DNA from 3 places in the Paenarthrobacter sp. genome. Region 1 is predicted to be linked to each of the others. Evidence: predicted binding sites of a transcription regulator. Region 1 holds the regulator's gene; each other region holds the start of a gene.

What was found. Region 1 encodes Rex, which represses fermentation and respiration genes when NADH is low (regulators of the CRP and FNR family bind a similar motif). Its sites were predicted from a motif close to CTTGTGAANNNNTTCACAAG; they were not measured.
Region 2: RIF72_RS13985 (glyceraldehyde-3-phosphate dehydrogenase) is a predicted target of Rex. The motif match lies at 3,066-3,085, and genes of this name have one in related genera.
Region 3: RIF72_RS19420 (ALF repeat-containing protein) is a predicted target of Rex. The motif match lies at 3,289-3,308, and genes of this name have one in related genera.

The regions. Positions count from the first base shown of each region.
Region 1 is NZ_JAPSHI010000012.1:99,273-104,491, forward strand. Features, by position in the region: gene RIF72_RS10975 (HAD-IB family hydrolase) at 1-684, opposite strand, end outside; gene RIF72_RS10980 (glutaredoxin family protein) at 820-1,074, shown strand; gene RIF72_RS10985 (redox-sensing transcriptional repressor Rex) at 1,151-1,858, shown strand; gene RIF72_RS10990 (hypothetical protein) at 1,906-2,667, opposite strand; gene RIF72_RS10995 (hypothetical protein) at 2,930-3,616, opposite strand; gene RIF72_RS11000 (YceI family protein) at 3,780-4,331, opposite strand; gene RIF72_RS11005 (histidine phosphatase family protein) at 4,539-5,204, shown strand; gene RIF72_RS11010 (TlpA disulfide reductase family protein) at 5,209-5,219, shown strand, end outside.
Region 2 is NZ_JAPSHI010000018.1:69,995-75,213, forward strand. Features, by position in the region: gene RIF72_RS13970 (acyltransferase domain-containing protein) at 1-165, shown strand, start outside; gene RIF72_RS13975 (HNH endonuclease family protein) at 150-950, opposite strand; gene RIF72_RS13980 (hypothetical protein) at 1,074-1,283, opposite strand; gene RIF72_RS13985 (glyceraldehyde-3-phosphate dehydrogenase) at 1,357-2,844, opposite strand; RNA gene rnpB (RNase P RNA component class A) at 3,108-3,500, opposite strand; gene RIF72_RS13995 (peroxide stress protein YaaA) at 3,558-4,322, shown strand; gene RIF72_RS14000 (C4-type zinc ribbon domain-containing protein) at 4,335-5,072, opposite strand; gene RIF72_RS14005 (Nif3-like dinuclear metal center hexameric protein) at 5,161-5,219, opposite strand, start outside.
Region 3 is NZ_JAPSHI010000049.1:1,265-6,483, forward strand. Features, by position in the region: gene RIF72_RS19410 (SRPBCC domain-containing protein) at 1-80, shown strand, start outside; gene RIF72_RS19415 (IclR family transcriptional regulator) at 77-883, opposite strand; gene RIF72_RS19420 (ALF repeat-containing protein) at 1,145-3,109, opposite strand; gene RIF72_RS19425 (amino acid permease) at 3,367-4,827, shown strand; gene RIF72_RS19430 (DUF222 domain-containing protein) at 4,861-5,219, opposite strand, start outside.

The sequences.
Region 1 (5,219 bases):
GGGATGCCCCACCATGGTGAGCAAGGGGATGTCGTTGGCGGAGTCGCTGTACGCCCAGCAGTGGTCCAGATCCAGTCCCTCGCGGTCGGCCACGAGTTGGACCGCGATCGCCTTTGCAGGTCCGTGGAGGATGTCGCCAACCAACTTCCCTGTGTAGACGCCTTCGTCCACCTCGCCCACGGTGCCCAAAGCCCCGGTCAGGCCGAGCCGGGTGGAAATGACGGTGGCCACCTCAATGGGCGTAGCAGTCACGAGCCACACCTTCCGGCCGACCCGAAGGTGCTGTTCTGCCAGCGCTTTGGTTCCCGGCCAGATCCTCGACTCGATCATCTCGTCATAGACCTCTTCGCCCAAGGCCCTGATGTCATCCACGGTGATGCCGGCAGCAAGGGTCAGTGCGGAGTCGCGAACGGAGTGGACGTCTTCCATGTTTTCGCCGCGCATGACGAACTTGAACTGCTTCCAAGCGAATCCGGCAGCCTGGGAAAGTGTGAACGCTTTGCGTTCGTACATTTTGCGCGCCACGTGGAAGAGGCTTGCACCCTTCATCAACGTATTGTCGACGTCGAAGAAGGCGGCTTCGCCAGCGTGCTTGCGCACGAGATCCTGTTTCGCCGCGTCTTTCTGCGCGGTGTTTTGCACCAAGGCATCTGCGACCACGGCGGCGTTCTTCTCCTCGGGCATGCCTTGAGTCTAGTCAATCGCCGGGGCCTGCGTTGAGGACGCACGGCGGTGTCACCGAAGGGCGCGGGATGTGAGCGAGCGTTGGTGGGAAGGGCGCGGGATGTGAGAGAGCGTCGGGGCGGTTACCTTTGAGACATGGCTATTCCCGACGTCGTACTCCTTACCAAAGCTGACTGCCACCTCTGCACGGAAGCGCGTGCCGCCGTCGAGCGCGTCACGAAAAGCCTTGGCATGCAGTGGACTGAGCAGAAGATCGACGGCGACTTACAACTGCAGGAGCGCTTTGGAGAGGAGATCCCTGTGGTGCTGGTAGACGGCATTCAGCGGGATTTCTGGAAGATCGACGAGGAACGGCTCACCCGCACTCTGAAGAAAGTCCTGGAGGGCTGAAGGTGGGGTTACCCGTAAGTAATGGCTTTTGTTGAGTCCGGCCGGGGGTCATAGAGTGGAACAACAAAGCGACGCAATGGAGAATACCGTGACTGCGCTGGAACCGTCCCCGGACGCAACAACCGGGGACAACGAACCTGCCACCAAGCAGATCCCGCCCGCGGCTGTGGCCCGGATGACTCTCTATTTACGCGCGCTCAACTCACTTTTGGCCGAAGGCGTGGAACGCGTTTCCTCGGAAGCCTTGGCGGAGGCATCGGGCGTCAGTTCTTCCACGCTACGCAAAGACCTCTCCTACGTCGGTTCCTACGGGACCCGGGGCGTTGGCTATGAAGTCCAGTACCTGAGCCGGCACATCGCCGCCGCACTCGGCCTAACGCACGACTGGAAGGTCGCGATTGTGGGTGCCGGTAACCTCGGCAAAGCCCTCGCACGGTACGGCGGCTTCGAGTCCCGGGGCTTCGACGTTGTGGCTATCTTTGACGCGGACCCCATGGTGATCGGCAACGAGGTGGGCTGGTTGCGGGTGAGTGATTCGGCCGAGCTGGAGCGCGTCCTGGAACGCACCCATACCAACATGGTGGTGCTGGCGCTACCTGCGACCGTGGCTCAAGCTGTGTGCGACCGCGTCATTGCCGCCGGAATCCGGAGCATCCTGAGCTTCGCACCGGTGCTGCTGCAGGTCCCCCCTCACGTCAACCTCCGCAAGGTGGATATGGCAACCGAGCTCCAGATCCTGGCCTACCACGCACAACGGGCGCAGACACCGGGCCAGGCTGTTTAGCCTTTACCGGGTCCGCGCCCGCGTTTAGTACTTGGAAGCGTGACGGTTTAGCGGCCGTAGGGGTTCTGGTACGGGTTCCCGAAAGGCTGGGCCTTACGGAAATACGGAGCCGACGCCGGCAGGTACAGCATGACTATCGCTGCAACGCCCAGCAGGATCACGACGAGCTGCATCATGCCGTAGGTTGCGCCGAACTGGAACAAGCCGGTGAGGCCCAGAACAGAGATAGCAGCGAACACGGTGCCCAGGATCCTGGCCCAGTTCTTGCCCTTCCGGACGGGGAAGGCGACCAGCGCGTAAAGGCCCAATGAGAAGATGGCACCGACTATGGCGCCCACTGCGATGGCACCGCGCATCCCCTCAATGGATTCCGCAGGGAACTCAGTGCCCTGCTGTGCGGCCTGCTGGTTCATCACGTTAATGAAGGCATCGGCTCCGGTGGTGGCCAAGAGCAGCGAGCTGATGGCAGACAGGATACCTGCGGCAATGATCATCCAGAACGCGTAATTAACCATTGGAGGGATAGTGGTGGGGCCGGGCTGCTGGCTCGGCCAGTTGTTGCCCTGGCCATACTGCGGAGCTCCGGGAGCTTGGCCATACGGGGAAGGCTGCTGTCCGTACTGCGGTGCGGCGGGGGACTGCTGTCCGTACTGCGGTGCGGCGGGGGACTGCTGTCCGTACTGCGGCGCGGCGGGGGACTGCTGACCATATTGGGGTGCCGGAGGCTGCGGCGCGGAAGGCTGGGAGCCGTGCTGCTCGGGCTTGTTGTCGTCGCCCGGGTTCGAGGGCGGGTACGGAGGGTTGCTCATGGCATTCCTTTGCTTGTTCGACTGCTGGTGCGGCCGCCGGGATCAGCAAAATGACCCTGCCCCCAGCGTGGTTCTGGTACCACCGTACCCCCAGCGTCCGACACTGCAGATGATCACACGCAGGTATTTCAAGCTCACGGGAAAAATCATCATCTCGGCTTACGCCTTCATGATGAAGGCCGCGAGATCCGAGAGGATCTGACCGCGGCCTTCAGTCTCGCTCTACCGCCGGTAACGCACGACGGCGGCAGTTGGGTCACTGCTAAGCGTGGCCCTTCACGGCCTTGAACCAGAGCTGCGAATTGGGCAGCCACATCAGTACAACAGCAACTGCGCTCACCAGGAAGCCGAACCAGTTGCCGCCCAAGCCCATGCCGGAACCGCCACCACTTGCCGCTCCGAAGATGGCCAGCAGTAAGGAAACACCGGCCAGGATGGTCAACGCGAGCCGGGCCCACTCTTTGCCTTCCTTCATCTTCATGGCCAGGACCACTTGTGCGGCGGCTACCGCCAAGGTGATCAGGAGAAGGATCAGCGCGATGGCGGCGAATCCCGGAGCGAATGCGAAGGCAGCGATGACGGCAAAGAAAGCGATGAGGCCAAACAGCAGGCCCAGGAGTCCGGAGATCACCCAGATGAAGTAGGAAACCTTTAACTCCGTTGGCAGGCCTTGGGTTTTGAACATCCCCGAGAAGCCGCCTTGCGGCATGACGTCGTTGAAACTACGCGGTCCGTCAGTGGGCATTTCGAAGTGGAATCCGGGCTGAGCCGGTCCGGGCTGTGAGTACTGGCCCGGTTGCGACGGCGGTTGGTAACCCTGCGGCGGTTGGTAACCCTGCGGCGGCTGGTAGCCCTGCGGAGGCTGGTGACCCGCAGGAGGAACATTGCCGGGCTGCGGAGGCTGGGAGCCGGGCTGCTGTGGCTGTGGTGTTTCGTCTGGGGTACTCATGGCATCACTTTAGACCGCAGGTTGAGGGATGCATAGGAAATTCGGAGCCAACTCGCAGCTAAATGCAGGCTGTTTGCCGAATTATTGCGGGGTGACTTCCCTATATCCGAAAACGGCCCCGCACAGTGTGAACTGTGCGGGGCCGTTCGGTGTTGCGTGCTGGCTACGCGGCGGCCGGCGCGATGAAGGCGAGCTCAAGGTTGATGACCACCTTGTCGCTGACCAGGACGCCACCGGCTTCGAGGACTGCGTTCCACGTGAGGCCGAAGTCCTTGCGGCTGATGGTGGTTTCGCCGGAAACGCCTGCTCGGGTGTTGCCGAACGGATCCACGGCCACACCGTTGAATTCGGTCTCGATGGAAACTTCCTTGGTCACACCCTTGATTGTGAGATCGCCCACGAGGTCGAAGCTGTTGCCGTTGGCCTTGACGTGACGGGATACGAAGGTGATTTCCGGGAACTTCTCCACATCGAAGAAGTCTTCGCCCTTGACGTGGCCGTCGCGGTTGACGTCTCCGGAGTCGAAGCTGGCGGTCTGGATGGTGGCGGTGACCTTGGAATCGGTCAGCGTTTCGCCAACTTCCAGGGTGGCAGCAGCATCCTTGAACTGGCCGCGGACCTTGCTGATGCCTGCGTGCCGGACGGTGAAGCCGATCTCGCTGTGGGATGCGTCGAGGGTCCAGGTGCCGGTGGTGACGGAAGCGGGGAGAGTCATCATGGTGTTGCTCCTATATCGAGTGGTAGGTACTGCTTGCTTGCCTGGTCGAGCTCATTGCTTGAAGCGTCAACCGAGTTTCATACCCAGTATAAACATGCATATGCATCTTTTATTCCAACTCCGAGGAACATTTCGGGAAAACTTTGAGTTCTACTAGCGGTAGAAGATTTCGGATCGCCCCGCTTCTTTGAGAAACTGGTAAACATGCCCCAAGCAACTGTCCATCTGCTTCGCCATGGCGAGGTCCACAATCCCGACGCCGTCCTCTACGGCCGGCTGCCGGAATTCCACCTCTCCGAACGTGGCCGGGAGATGGCCCGGATGCTGGCGGACCACTTCACGGCCCGCGTCAACGAGGGCGCCAAGATCGTGCATCTGGTAGCCTCGCCGCTCACGCGTGCCCAGGAAACGGCCATGCCCACGGCCGAGGCGTTGAAGCTGGAGATCACCACCGAGCCGCGCATCATCGAAGCAGAGAACCACTTCGAGGGACTCCACCCCACCAGGAGCGAGTTCCTGAAGCCCAAGCACTGGATCTACTTTCGGAATCCGTTGCGCCCCTCATGGGGCGAGCCCTACAAGGAACAAGCGGCCCGCGTACTGGCCGCGGTTGAAGACGCGCGTGTGAAGGCCATCGAACTGGGCGGCGACGGCGCCGAAGCCATTCTGGTCAGCCACCAACTTCCCATTTGGTCCACCCGATTGACTGCTGAGGGCCGCCGCCTTGCGCACGATCCCCGTAAACGCGAGTGCACCCTCACGTCGCTGACGTCCCTAACGCTCGACGACGACGGCAAGATCGTGCGCGTTGAGTACACCGAGCCTGCTGCCGTCCTGCTTCCCGGTGCGGCGAGCACCCCGGGAGCGTAGAAGCATGGACAACAA
Region 2 (5,219 bases), on a different contig from region 1:
CACTGCACTGACGCCCCGACCGATGCCATCTACTTCACGTTCAGGCAGCGGGGCCTTCATGACCTGGATAAGCTCCCACGGGAAACCTCACTCCAGCGCGTGGTCCTGGAGCGGATCGACGACGGCGGCATCTGGCAACTGGGGCACGGTCACCTGGCACTGTAGATGGTTTGCTGTTCAGTGCAGGAGGACAGAACCCGCTTCATGGAGTCCTTCTCGGCCTGCGTAACCCAGAGCTTGTAGGCCGCTTTCACGGAAACCTGCCGCGCGACGTAGTGGCAGCGAAAGTTCTTGTTGGCCGGCAGCCACGTGGCCGCGTCACCTGCGCCCTTCTTAACATTGGCCGGACCATCGACGGCGATCAGGTTCAGCGGATCGTTCGCGAACGTTTGCCGCTGCTGCACCGTGAGCTGCTGGGCGCCCTTTTGCCAAGCGTCGGCGAGGGCCACCACGTGATCGATTTGAACTGCAGCGCTGGTGCCCTGGCCTCTTCGGAACGTCACCTGCGCCCCCGTGTAGGGTTCATGGAAGCTACCGCCGGCAACCTTGCACGATGAACCTTCCGTGAATTCGACCCCCGAAAGATCCCGCCGGAGAATGTCATTTCTGGTATCGCACCCATTGCGGTCAGCGTCCGCCCAAGCTTGCCCGAAGGCGGCCCTATCGTAGTTCGACTTGGCCGCGCGCCCTTTGACCGGGAGTCGCTCCAAGGCGTCGCTCGCCTTTTCCGGGGCAACGCGCACCCCACCCCGAAGGGGTTTCATCCAGCCGGGATTGTAGACGGGTGCTTCACTGGGGCCGTCGGCCCACGGTTCAGCGGCACTGAATTGACCCGTGGTGAAGTACCAGGAAAGGCCTGCCACCACGGTTACGGCGGCCAGGCCAAGAATGGCCCACGCCTGACGTGACCTGCGCCGCGCACGTTTGTAGGCAGACCATGTGATGCTCAAGGGACTCCATCCGGTGGGGAACTAGCAATGTCCTACGAGCGTAGGACAAGGCCCCGACAGTCAGAGTCGCTATCCACAGTGTGCAGGAGAAGTCACACTGCGGAGATGGGGCGCGTCAGAGGGCTATTGCTCACGCATTACGCGCTGCAGGTCCTCTGTTGCCAGCGCGAGGAGGCCACGTAGTTGTTCCACGCGCTGATCCGGGACGTCACCGGCGGCGTTGGCCGCTATGGCCTGGTCCAGAAGTTTCTGGGCCTGCTTGTGGTTGGCCTTGGCGACGTCCAACGCGTGTTCCAGGGTGGTCTCATGTTCCAACGTTGATTCGTTTTCCATGAACCTATTTTGGTCAGGTTTCCCGGCTGATACCAGTGACTCAGCCGGGAAACCCGTGAATACTTCGGCGTGCTTAGGCGCCGGCGCCTTCAAGCACTGCGATGGGAGCAACCACGTCGCGTGCCGGGAACGACGGCGGGTTCACGCCGGCCATTTCTTCCATGACGCGGACAACCTGGCAGGAGTAGCCGAATTCGTTGTCGTACCAGACGTAAAGAACGAGGTTCTTGTCGTTGGAAATGGTTGCGAGGCCATCAACGATGCCCGCTCGGCGGGAGCCGACGAAGTCAGTGGAAACAACATCGGGAGAATCGATGTAGTCAATCTGCTTGCGGAGATCGGAGTGCAATGACATTTCGCGGAGGAAGTCGTTGACCTCGTCGCGGTTGGTGCCCTTCTCCAGGTTGAGGTTCAGGATTGCCATGGAGACATCAGGGGTAGGAACGCGGATGGCATTGCCCGTGAGCTTGCCCTGCAATTCCGGAAGCGCCTTGGCTACTGCCTTGGCTGCACCGGTCTCCGTGATGACCATGTTCAGGGCTGCGGAACGGCCGCGGCGATCACCCTTGTGGAAGTTGTCGATCAGGTTCTGGTCATTGGTGAAGGAGTGCACGGTCTCAACGTGGCCGTGGATGATGCCGAATTTGTCGTTGATGGCTTTCAGCACCGGCGTAATGGCGTTGGTGGTGCAGGACGCCGCGGTGACGATCTTGTCATCATCCGAGATGTCCCGGTGGTTGATGCCGTGGACGATGTTCTTGAGCTCGCCCTTGCCCGGTGCAGTCAGCAGCACACGGGAAACACCCTTGCTCTGCAGGTGCTGGGAAAGGCCCTCGGCGTCGCGCCAGCGACCCGTGTTGTCCACCACCAGGGCGTCCTTGATGCCGAAGGCCGTGTAGTCCACCGTGGCGGGGTTGTCCGAGTAGATGACCTGGATTTGCACACCGTTGGCGGTGATTGTGTTCGCTTCCTCGTCCACGCGAATGGTGCCCTCGAAGGAACCGTGCACGGAGTCGCGACGCAGGAGGCTGGCGCGCTTCACAAGATCATTCTCTGCACCCTTGCGCACCACGATGGCGCGGAGTCGCAGACCGTGCCCGCCGCCGGCCTTCTCAATGAGGATGCGGGCCAGGAGGCGTCCGATTCGACCAAAGCCGTAAAGAACGACATCGGTGCTGGTGCGGTCGTCTGCGCCACGCTTTCCCACGATTTCGGCGAGCTCGGCACGCAGGTACTCATCCAGCGAGGCACCGTTGCCTTCAGCCCGGAACTTCTCTGTCAAACGTGCAATATCAATGGCTGCTGCGCCGAGTTCCAGCTCGGACAGGGCGTTCAGCAGCGGTGCGGTCTCTTCGAGCAGCAGCTCGTGGTTGCTCATCCGGCGCGCAAAGCGGTGGGCCTTCAGGATGTTCATGGTGGACTTGTTGATCAGGCTCCGGCCGTGGATGCTCGTGACCACGTTGTTTTCCCGGTACAACCGGCCGATCACCGGAATCATGGCCTCGGCGAGAGCCTCCCGGCCCATCCACTTATCAAGACAAGAATCTGACGTCTGGCTCACAGAACTACCTTCCTTGGGTCAACCACATACGTCCTCGTATGCAGATGGCAGCGGCCGCCCGGAGTAGTCCTGCGGCTCATGCGCCGGCGGGCTTCGGTCCACCCACAGCGCCTTGAACGAGAGCAAAGAAAATCCGCCGGCTGCGAACGCAGTCCCGGCGGCAGAACATCTACGTTCAGTAACCATTCTAGGGCGGAAGGAAGCGGTGAAGGCCGCCCCGCGGCGTGAAATCACTCACACGGCGGAAATCCGGGGGTAATAAATGGATGGGTCGACCGATACGCCGGGTTCTGTCATCCCCTGCCGTTACCGGCAAAGGAGTGGCGGCCATCCATCTACGAACGCCGTTGCCGACGCCCTCCAGCAGCCTACCCGGACACTCGGGCGAGCAGCCCTCAAGCGTGTCCTGTCTGGCCTTGCTCCGGGTGGGGTTTACCTAGCCTCCCCGGTCACCCAGGGAGCTGGTGGTCTCTTACACCACCGTTTCACCCTTACCTGCTACCCCGCGATGCAGAACATCGTGACGCGCAGGCGGTCTGTTCTCTGTGGCACTGGCCTGCGGGTTACCCCGAGTGGGCGTTACCCACCACCCTGCTCTGCGGAGCCCGGACGTTCCTCGAGCCACTCTCGTGACGCGCGACCGCCTGGTCGACCCATCCGTTGTCCAGTCTACCGGCGTTGGGACCGGGCAAAGTCCCCGGTAATATCGACTGGTGCTGATTCTGCTGCCGCCTTCCGAAGGTAAAACCCCCGCTGCCAACGGCCCCTCCATCGACTGGGAATCGCTGAGCTTTCCTGAACTGAACCCGTACCGGGCAAAGGTGCTCGAAGCGCTGGGTACGGTGAGCGCGCACGAGGATGCCCTCGCTCTGTTGGGGGTGGGCGCCTCACTGCGTGACGACGTCGAACGTAATACACGGTTGCATGCCGAACCGGTCGCTCCGGCGCATCAGGTCTATTCCGGGGTTCTGTACGACGCCCTTGGCTACAACAGCATGACCCCGACGCAGCGCCGGAAGGCGAACGAATCCGTCCTGGTGGTTTCCGCCCTGTGGGGCGCCATCGGCTTTGGCGACCATGTACCCGCCTACCGGCTGTCCATGGGAACTGCACTGCCCGACGTCGGACGCCTCGCCTCCTACTGGAAGCCGCAGCTTAACGCAGCCCTCGCCTCACGTGCCGAGAACGAGCTTCTGGTGGATTGTCGATCGAGCACTTATGCCGCAGCCTGGGCTCCGCCAGCGACGCACACTGTTAACGTCAACGTCTTCAACGAGGTAAACGGCAAGCGTACGGTTGTCAGCCACTTCGCCAAACACACCCGCGGGGAACTGGCGCGACACTTGCTGACCCGGCGTGGCAAGGCGCCGGCATCCCCGGATCAGCTCCTGAAGGCCGCGCGGGAAATCTGGACGGCGGAACTTGTTGAGGGCACGGCCCGGAAGCCGCACGCGCTCAACATCATCCTGTCCAGCTGAGACTGGGCCGGGTCAGTTCCACTCCGCCGAACGCACCAGGATGACGCCTGAGTCCGGGCAAAAAACAATGTCGTCCTCTGCTGCAGCTTTGACTTCCGCAAGGTCGCCTGGGCTGAGCATCATGCCTGAGCCCTCGGACTTACCGTGGAAAAGCCGGGCTGCACCAACTCCCCGCTTGGCAATGGTCTTCTCGTAGATGGCCAGCGCTCCCGCATCCAGGGATTCCGCGAAGGCGGCACGTTGTCCACGGACCACCGTTTCTTCGGCGGCAATCTCCGCAATAGCCTCGTCCAGCTCGGCCCGGATGCTGCCGAACGAGCCCTGGATATCGTCCACGATGGACTGCTGGGCAGCTTGACGTTCCCGCAGCGTATCCAAGCGCTCCAGGATTTCGAGCTCCACATCTTCAAGGTCCGAACGGCGCTTGTTCAGCGAAGCGATATCGCTCTGCAGGGCCACCAGGTCCTTGGACAGGCCTGTACCGCTGTTCAGCCTGGTTTCATCGCGTTCAATGCGGGTAGCCACCTGCTCAACGTCGGCTTCCGCCCGGCGGAGCTCGGCCTCGGCATCGTGGACGGCTACCTTGGCCGCGCCAAGTTCACCGTTGGCCACGTTCAACGCGTCTGTGAGATCGGTGATGCGTGGATCTGTTTCAAGAACCTTACGGCGGCCGGCAAGCGACCTGAGCTTGGCATCCAGTCCCTGCAGTTCAAGCAATTTCAATTGTTCTGCCGGTGCTGCTTTCGCCACGCTTACCTCCGCTAATCGCCGCCGGCCTGGGTATCAGGTCCGGCCGGACCGCCACTATCTGTCAGGGCTGCCCGTATCTTTCTAGACTCTAGTCCCCGCCGGGAGTGAGTATGAAGTCCCAAGGGTCGCTGTTCGTGCCGCTGACGC
Region 3 (5,219 bases), on a different contig from region 1:
GGTCGTACCGCGGCAGCTTCCAAGGTGAACTGGAGACCTTCCGCAAACTCGTCGAGCGCGATGTCTCAGGGACGGGTTAGCCCGCCGGGCGTCCGTGGATTCGCACGGACAGTTCGTCCGCCGCCTTACGGATGCGGGCAGCCAGGACCGGCCATTGCTCAGCCGGAACTTTGTCCTCCAAGAACGTGACAGCGACTGCCGCCGTCGGCCATCCCACATGGTCCGTCACAGCGGCTGCGATGGAACCGAATCCCGGCGTGATTTCGCCGTTTTCCGTGGCGTAGCCGCGTTGCCGAACCTGATCCAGATGGGATGACAACGCCGAGTACTTCATAATGGGGAACTCCACCTCGTGCCGGGAGGTGAAGGCGGCTGCATTCGGGTAAAGAGCGCGCACCTGTGACTTTGGCAGGGCGGCCAGGATCGCGCGGCCGGAGGCAGTGAGATGGCTGGGGAGGCGGACCCCGACGTCGGTCACCAGGCTCGGGCGGTTCTTGGCACGTTCCTCCACGATGTAGAGAACGTCCCGCCCGTGCAGCACCGCCAGGTGCGCACTCTCACCGATGACGTCAACCAACGACGCGAGCATCGGCCGGCCTAGGCGCGACAACGGCTCCTGCCGCGAGTACGCCGAGCTGAGCTCGAACGCGCTGATGCCCAGTCCGTAACGCTGTTCCTCGTGCAGGTGGAGGACAAAGCCGTTCGCTTCCATCACGCCGAGCAGGTGGTACACACTGGATCGCGGCAAGCCGAGCGCGGTTGCAATGTTCGACGCCGCCATGGGACCCCGGCGCGAGGCCAACAGTTTCAGGATGCGCAGCGTATTTTCGGCGGCCGGGACTTTGGACGTGGCTTTGCCTGGGGCGGTCGGCGTCGTTGTCATGGTTCCTCGCTGCTCGGATTTCAGGATCGTCGAACCGTGACTGTCCGGTATCCCGTACTCTAGCGTGCCCCCTTTGCAGGGCAAAGACCACCTCGGAATCGTTGTTCGGTGTCTGAGATGCCGGACCAGTTCATCGGGCCGCTAGCAGACGTTGGCTTGGCTGCCCTTACGCTGAAGCCGTGCCCTTGCGTCGGAGCAGGAACGTGATGGCTCCGGCTGCGGCCAGAACCAGCCCCACGATCAAAGCAATGGTCCAGCCGTTCATCCCGCAGAGGAAGCAGCCAGCGGAGTTGCAGCCTCTTGGGACTGAGAATCAACGGATGCTGAATCCTGGGCGCCTGACGCGGCCGGCGGCACCGACACGCTGGGCGCGGCCGATGGAGTGGCAGCGGGCGTTCCGGCGGCTTCTGACGGGGTTCCGGTTGGGGCAAGCTCGACGGCGGGTGGGTAGTCACGAGGCCACGGAACCGCGACCGGGGCTACTCCGGTTCCAGTGTGCTGTGAGGCATCAACCTGGCCAGCACCCGCCTGACTGGCAGCAGCTGTAGCGGCAGCCTGACGAGCGGCTTCCTGTCGTGCCGCTTCCTGTCGTGCCGCTTCCTGTCGTGCCGCTTCCGCGGTTTTGGCAGCGTCAGCCGCCTTGCCGGCGTCGACGGCTGCTGTATCTGCCAGTCCAGCGAGCTCGGCGATCATGGCGTCGATGGAGGCAACATGGGTCCTGGTGGCCATATCCCGATCAAGAGCTGCAAACTGACCAACCGTAGCGAATTCCTGCGCATCTCCCCGGCTGCCGTCCAAGGCAACATTGGCGGCTACCCGCAATTCCAGGTCTGCATCATCCAACTTCTGGTAGGCGAGGATGCGGTTATCCAAATCTTGGGCCCCAGCAAATCCGTACTCAAGGAAGTATCGGACATCTGCGTGACTAGCGGATTTGGCAGCGTTGGAGCTGGCCTGCCGCACATGAGCCCCGCCCGTTGCGTGGAGCTGGGTAAGGCGGATTCTGTCTTCAAGAATGGCGGGGCCGTCCAGCTCAAACGCAGCATCGTGTCCGACGCTGACGAAGTCCTTGATTGCGGTGTTGCCACCCAGTAGCGCGGCCTCCGCAGCCTTCCGAACCGCAGGCGTGCCCACCAACGCGAGATCCAAGGTGGCCTGACGGGCGTCGTTGATCAGCCCGTCAAGGTCGGCTCCGGGCGCCGTCAGGGTTGCGAGAAGACCGGGCACCTCGTTGGCAGCCTTGGCGAAGGCCTCCTGGAGTGGCTTTTCAGCAGCTATGTTGGCGCTGTCGATGATGGCACGCGGAACTGCCTGCGTTGTCAGGAAGTCCCACTCGGCCATCAATCGATCCGTGTCAACAGTCCTCGCAGCTGCTGCGGTGTTCTTGGCCTTTTCCACAGCGGCCTTCGCGCGATCAGCCACGGCGGCGGTGCCGTTTGGATTGGCTGCGATATCTGACTTGACCTGCTGGAGCAACGCAGAAACTGCAGTCGACTCAGCGTCGCGGTCTGCCGTAACGAACTGGCCGTAACGAAGGAAATCGGCAACGACACCCCCGTCGTCAGTCTTCAATGCCGCCTTGGCAGCGGCAGAGACCGCGGGGTTCGGGGATGCGCTCACGGCAAAGGCCGCTTGGCGGTCTGTCATAAAGACTTTGGCGAGCCAGCCTTCAAGGACAAACTTCTCCACTGCAGCGTCACCTTTGTCCAGGCTCTCGGAAGCGGCGCGTTCAACATGAACGTTGCCGTAGTCGAGGAAGAAAGTTGCAGCAGTGCGCAGGTCGCCCTTCCAGGTCTCTGCCCAGCCCGTGGCGAGGAATGCATCAATCTTCGCAGGGTCATTCGCTGCCAGGATAGTGCTGGCCAAAGAGCGAACATGCGCACTCCCCCGGGTCGTCAGCTCTCTGACCAACTGCTTGCGGTCCGCGGCGAGCGTGATGTCCTGTCCGTCGTCGAGGAATACTTGAAGCGCATCTGCGCCACCCACAAGCGCGGCAGCAGCTGCAGTTCGGGTGGCGGGGCCAGCTGTCTTCCAGAGCTCGACCACTCCAGCAGCGTCAGCAGCCCGCTCAACGAACGGCGCGGGAGCCTGCGAGGCGTGCGGGACTTCAAAGTCGGGAACGTCGTAGGCCTGCACGGGAGCAGCGAAGAGCAAGGAAGCTCCAGCCACCACGGCAATAAGGGCAGCAGTAACACGGCGCCGGGTAGCGCGGATTGCAGAAATCAAGGGTCCCCCAAGTAACGGATGCGATTGGCAGCACGGAGTTCAATGGGGGCGACGCGGATGCGAGGGATGCCTGACCGGTGACGAGCTGTCCGCGGTCATCATATCCGACCGGGGACTATGACTTTGTCCACTCCGAAACCAGCCGCCCCTGGACTGTCTGCGATGAAAGACACCAAACCCTCGTGAGTCCGATCACAAGGCACCCAAAAGTGATCTGCTGGATAGCGATCCCCTCCCAAAGACGAGAAGGTTTTACTATGCAACAAACCAAGCTGGCCGCGGAGAGCTCTGTCCTCCAAGCCGCCGGTACGGCGCTCAGCCGAGGCCTCAACGTCCGCCACATACGCTTCATGGCGCTCGGATCTGCGATCGGCACCGGCCTTTTCTACGGCTCTGCCTCCGCCATCCAAAAAGCCGGTCCTGCTGTCCTCCTGGCCTACATCATCGGCGGTGCGGCCGTGTTCATGGTGATGCGCGCCCTCGGTGAGATGGCTGTCCGGCACCCCGTGTCCGGCTCGTTCGGCCAGTACGCCAGCAAGTATCTGGGACCGTTCGCCGGCTTCGTGACCGGGTGGACCTACGTGTTCGAGATGGCGATCGTGGCCATAGCCGACGTCACCGCCTTCAGCATCTATATGGGCTTCTGGTTCCCACAGGTGGACCGATGGATCTGGGTGCTCGCGATCATCCTGCTCCTGGGCGCTATGAACCTGCTCAGCGTGAAGGTGTTCGGCGAACTCGAGTTCTGGTTCTCGCTCATCAAGGTGGTGGCGATCATCGCGATGATCGTGGGCGGTGCAGCGATCGTGGTGTTCGGCTTCCAAACGGGCGACGGCGGTGGCGTGGCACCGGGGCTTGGGAACCTTATTAATCACGGTGGTTTGTTCCCGAACGGTTTCGAGGGGCTCCTGGCCGCGTTCGCCGTCGTGATGTTTGCCTTCGGCGGGATCGAAACGATCGGTATCACGGCGGGCGAAGCCACCAACCCCAAGAAGGTCATCCCGCAGGCAGTTAATACTGTGCCCGTCCGCGTTTTGTTGTTCTACGTACTGACCCTGGGCGTGCTGATGAGCATCTTCCCGTGGAATGAAATTGGAAGCAGCGGCAGTCCGTTCGTGCAGATCTTCGATGGCCTGGGCATCCCTGCAGCGCCTCATATTCTCAATGCCGTGGTCATTACGGCTGCCCTGTCAGCGATCAACAGCGATATCTTCGGTGCCGGTCGCATCCTCTTCGGACTTGCCCAGCAGGGCCATGCGCCCAAGAGTTTCAGCAAGATTTCCCGGCACGGTGTTCCGTGGATGACCGTGGTGATGATGGGCGGCATCCTGCTGGTTGGCGTCGTACTCAACGCCGTCATACCTGAAGACGTGTTCGTGCTCATCGCGTCCATCGCTACGTTCGCCACGGTGTGGGTCTGGGTGATGATCCTGGCATCACACGTCGCCATGAAGCGTGAGATCAAGCGCAAGGGCCTGCCGGCGTCGGAATTTGGTTCGCCACTGTGGCCCGCTGCGTCGATCCTGACCATGGCTTTCATGGCCATGGTGATCGTGATCCTCGGCGTCTTCGAGGACACGCGAGTTGCCCTGTATGTTGGCGGCACCTGGTTGGTCCTCCTGTTCGTGGCTTACAAGCTATGGGTCCGCGGGGGTGGCCTGCGCCGGGTCGAGCTCGTGGACGAGACATCGTCGATCCCCGTGGTGAAGGCGCGCTGAGGTCACTGCAGCACTGAGTTCGTTCCAGGCACGCTAGTTCCCGAGGCGGGTGGGTCTCTGCCCGGGCAAAGGCGGGGCCTTGGATTGGTAGCTATGACCCGTGGGAGTGCTGACTTGGAGCATGTGCACGTCAGCACTCCCACCGGGCTTGCTCGTTGCGGCCCAGCCGGGGTTTTCCTTGGTGTGGTTGCAGGCTTCGCAGAGCCCGGCACCATTGTCACGGTGTGTGCTGCCACCGGCATGCCACGGTATGACATGGTCGATGTGTCGGATGGGCGCGTCGCAATAAGGGGTCCGACATGTGTGATCCCGGATTTGGATAAAGCGCCGCAGCCGTTGAGGGAAGAGCCGTGCTTTTGAGTCCATCGTCAACAGCTCACCGCTGCCGGGAG